2 regions of the Leclercia sp. W6 genome follow, and region 1 is predicted to be linked to the other one. Evidence: predicted binding sites of a transcription regulator. Region 1 holds the regulator's gene; the other holds the start of a gene.

Region 1 (2,202 bases):
GTCTGGACGTGTGGTGGGATAACCGCTCCGACTTCAACGCCAACGGCGAAAAAGCGGTCTTCTTCGGCGCGATGTATGACCTGAGCAACTGGAACCTCGCAGGCTGGAGTGTGGGCGCGTCTTATGTTTACGCCTGGGATGCAAAACCGGCAGACTGGCTGATCAACAGCGCGGGCCAGCGTGAAGATATTGCCTCTAACAAGATTAAAGAGTCGGCCTACAGTCTGGATGCGATCTACACCCTTCAGGATGGTCGCGCGAAAGGAACTATGTTCAAACTGCACTTCACGCAGTATGACAACAATTCCGATATCCCAAGCTACGGCGGCGGTTACGGCAACATCTTCCAGGATGAGCGAGACGTGAAGTTTATGGTTATCGCCCCGTTCACCATCTTCTGATGACACATCCGGCGGGGGATAACCCCGCCGACCGGAGACTGCTATGCTGAAAAAAATCGTACTGGTCGCGCTGGTGGCATCAGGACTGACCGCCTGCGCGCAACCTCAGACCCAGAAAGAAGATACCCGTCTGAAAGAGGCCTACAGCGCCTGTATCAATACCGCTGAAGGGTCGCCAGAGAAGATCGAAGCCTGCCAGAGCGTGCTGGACGTGCTGCGCCAGGAGAAGGCGCACGAGCAATTTGCGACGCAAGAGACCGTTCGGGTTGCGGATTACCAGGCCTGTATCCAGGCGCGTAAAACGGGTAACAATCAGGACGTGACCAAAGACTGCGATAAAATCTGGCAGGAGATCCGCAATAACAACAGCAAGTAATCGGCTGTTTGCCACGCCCGATGGCGCTACGCTGACACGGGCCTACAAATGCGTAGGTCTGTGTCAGTGAGGCGCCACCGGGCTTTTTACATAATGACAGGCAAAAAAAAGCCAACCGTCAGGTTGGCTCAGAGTATGCGGATGAATTATTTCGCGTCGTGCGCGTGGTCATCTTCGCGGCAGTCGCCTTCGGCACAGTGGCCATACAGGTAGAGACTGTGGTTGGTCAGACGAATGCCGTGACGGGCGGCAATTTCACGCTGACGTGATTCGATAGAGTCGTCGCTGAATTCGATCACTTTGCCGCAATCCAGGCAAATCAGGTGATCGTGGTGATGCTGCTGCGTCAGTTCAAATACGGATTTCCCGCCTTCAAAATTGTGACGCGTCACGATGCCTGCATCGTCGAACTGGTTCAGTACACGGTAAACGGTAGCCAGACCAATCTCTTCGCCCATGTCGATCAGACGCTTGTATAAGTCTTCCGCACTGACATGATGGTTATCCGGACCCTGAAGCACTTCCAGGATTTTTAACCGTGGAAGCGTGACTTTCAGTCCGGCCTTCTTTAATGCGGTGTTGTTGTCAGTCATGCGGAATCTGTCCTGTTGCTAAACGATTCACTTCTAAAGAAGAAGTGACAGAAAATGCACCTGGGAAATGCGTCTCATTATAGAACTGCCATGACCTAATGAAAACTGCAAGTCTCAAGTAAAGTATGCTTATAAAAACGTGGTACCGCCAACAAACTTGTTACAGGGTGACCCGTTTGAACCTGGATCATTGTACAGGTATGGCAGGAAAAGTTAAAAATTTGTAGCAATTATTTTGATTGATATTACCTATCAATGCGGCGCAACTTCAACGTTGCGCCGCAGCATTTCAGGCGTTGAGGATATCGTCGAGATGCAGCTCTTCGCGAACCTGCTTAACCCATTTCTCTACGCGCTCAGCGGTCAGTTCAGGCTGACGATCTTCGTCGATGGCGAGGCCCACGAAGTGATTATCATCGGCCAGACCTTTTGAGGCTTCGAAGTGGTATCCAGCAGTTGGCCAGTGACCAACGATCACGGCGCCGCGCGGCTCAATGATGTCGCGAATGGTGCCGAGAGCATCGCAGAAGTACTCGGCATAGTCTTCCTGATCGCCACAGCCGAACAGGGCAACCAGTTTGCCGTTGAAATCGATCTCTTCCAGAGACGGGAAGAAGTCGTCCCAGTCGCACTGCGCTTCACCGTAGTACCAGGTAGGGATGCCCAGCAGCAGAATATCGTAACCTTCGATATCTTCTTTGCTGCTTTTCGCAATGTCATGCACATCGGCAACGTCTTTACCTAGCTGTTTTTGAATGTTTTTTGCGATATTTTCGGTATTACCCGTGTCGCTGCCAAAAAAAATGCCGATGATTGCCATGAGTAAAATAAC
Region 2 (2,202 bases), 1.6 Mb from region 1:
CAACCGGTCACCACGAAATCAACCGCTTTAGAGTTCAGCAGAATGCTCGCCATGATCCCCAGGTGAATATAGGTCAGGTGGTGATCGTTTTCGTCGCTCATCCCAACGTTATAAACCGGGAAACCTTTCTCTTCAGCAACGGCGTTCAATTCCTTGAGGATGATGGCGTTTTTTTGCGCCTGGCTGTTTTCCATCATCAGTGCAATTTTCATACTTCGTCTCCTGAATGCGATGCGGGGCACCCCGCTGTGAATAGCTTACCTGACTCACCTTACTACTAAGCAAACGTACTTTCAAATTAAGTGAAAAATAGTTTCAAAAAACAAAGATGCGCTCACAATTTCGATGAAGAGAGATGTGAACACCGGTTCGCAAAAGGATGGCTTATGATTGAAGGAGCCGGATGGTCGTGGCGAAGAGAAAAGAGAGAACAGGTGGTTATTCCTGGCATTGCGCTTTACGTCTGGCGTTAGTATAGGTTATTTCAACGCATTCAGAGTGTTCTATGAAGAGATTATGCACGGTCGGTCTGGTGCTGTTACTGGCAGGTTGCGGCATCACCCGCAAGGCTGAAGTGAGCAGCGTCGATGTCACCTCGGGGGTCGTCAGGCTTGATTATGGTCAGCCACTATTCCAGACCTCTTATGATGATGCCTATGTAACAAGTGGCACTGCCACCCGCGAATGTCAGGCCATGGGATACAGCACGGCCCAGGCCTACGGTCAGCCGATCGAAACCTGCAGCGTGATCAGCGGCTCGCTGTGTCTGAACAAAACCGTCACTATCCAGTATCAGTGCCACGGTTACGCCCCCGCCCCTGCCGTTACAACATCGGCTTATTACTAATTTCGTTGCCAGCGCTTCTGCTGGCAATAATATTCTGAACACGAAACAGAATAATTCTCATTAATATATTTAAGCTACGCGCAATGCGTTTTATTCCCATTCGCATTATGATCGCTTAAATATTTATTTTACTTTTTGCAAATAAATAAATAACAAATTATAGTGACGCTCACGTTGACCAGTTAATAATAAAACGGAGCCACACCATGCTTAAAAGTGAAATGATCGACAAGCTCAATGAGCAAATGAATCTGGAGCTTTACTCCTCCCTGCTCTATCAACAGATGAGTGCCTGGTGTAGCTATCACAGTTTTGAAGGCGCGGCGGCGTTTATGCGTCGTCACGCCCAGGAAGAGATGACACACATGCAGCGTCTCTTTGATTATCTTACGGATACTGGCAGCCTGCCGCGCATCAACCCGGTGGCATCGCCGTTTGCAGAATATGCCTCATTAGATGAACTGTTCCGCGCTACCTACGAGCATGAACAGCTGATCACGCAAAAAATTAATGAACTGGTACACGCAGCAATGACCAGCCAGGATTATCCTACCTTTAATTTCCTGCAATGGTATGTGGCAGAACAGCATGAAGAAGAGAAGCTGTTTAAATCGGTTCTCGATAAACTTTCACTGGCCGGAAAATCGGGTGAAGGGTTGTACTTTATTGATAAAGAGCTGTCGACGCTCGATGCCCAAAATTAATATTCATGCGGCGCCATCTGGCGCCGCAAATTTTTAATGGCGGCAGATTTTACTTTCATGAGTTGAAAAACCCGACGCCTGCGGAATGAATTTACCGCGCGCCGCCAGAAATGTCACCAGCTCCGCCGCCGTCATGTCCGCGGCTGAACAGGTATGAAAACGCGCCTCGTCACCAAAACGCGCCGTAATCGCAGCAATCAGACTCTCTTCGCTGTATTGCTCACCGGACTCGATCATCATCGTCAGCACTTCATGCCCATGAATGGATGCCATAAACCCTCCAGAAGAAAAGGCGCAGCCTAACCCTTTCCTCCCCGCAACGTTTTGCGCTGGCGCAGGTTTACATGCAACCCGCACAGCTGGTGCAGCGCCAGTCCTGTTTATTGACCGCCTGATAAAACTGGCGATAGCTGGCGGTCTCCAGCGGAATGCCGTGGTCGAAAAAGAGATCGGTCAACCATTCGACGTTTTCAATAATCCACTCATCTTCCTGCAACCCCTGGGCAAAGGTCTCATCTTCGGGATCGATGATCGAATAGATGGCCCAGGTCCCCATATCCTTTTCCTGCCTCGCCTCCGGTAAGGTTAGCGCATGGCCCTGCCAGCTGATTATCCAGTGCCCGTGACACAATAAATTGCCTGAACGACTCC

The links. Region 1 encodes Fur, which represses iron uptake genes when iron is present. Its sites were predicted from a motif close to ATAATAATGAGAACNACTATCAA; they were not measured.
Region 2: a site for Fur is predicted at 892-914, ahead of ftnA (non-heme ferritin). Genes of this name have one in related genera too.

The regions. Positions count from the first base shown of each region.
Region 1 covers NZ_CP031104.1:2,328,654-2,330,855, reverse strand. The annotation lists gene chiP (chitoporin) at 1-401, shown strand, start outside; gene chiQ (ChiQ/YbfN family lipoprotein) at 445-777, shown strand; gene fur (ferric iron uptake transcriptional regulator) at 924-1,370, opposite strand; gene fldA (flavodoxin FldA) at 1,660-2,190, opposite strand.
Region 2 covers NZ_CP031104.1:690,380-692,581, reverse strand. The annotation lists gene DVA43_RS03420 (RpiB/LacA/LacB family sugar-phosphate isomerase) at 1-212, opposite strand, end outside; gene yecR (YecR family lipoprotein) at 506-847, shown strand; gene ftnA (non-heme ferritin) at 1,054-1,551, shown strand; gene DVA43_RS03405 (YecH family metal-binding protein) at 1,585-1,824, opposite strand; gene DVA43_RS03400 (hypothetical protein) at 1,892-2,202, opposite strand, start outside.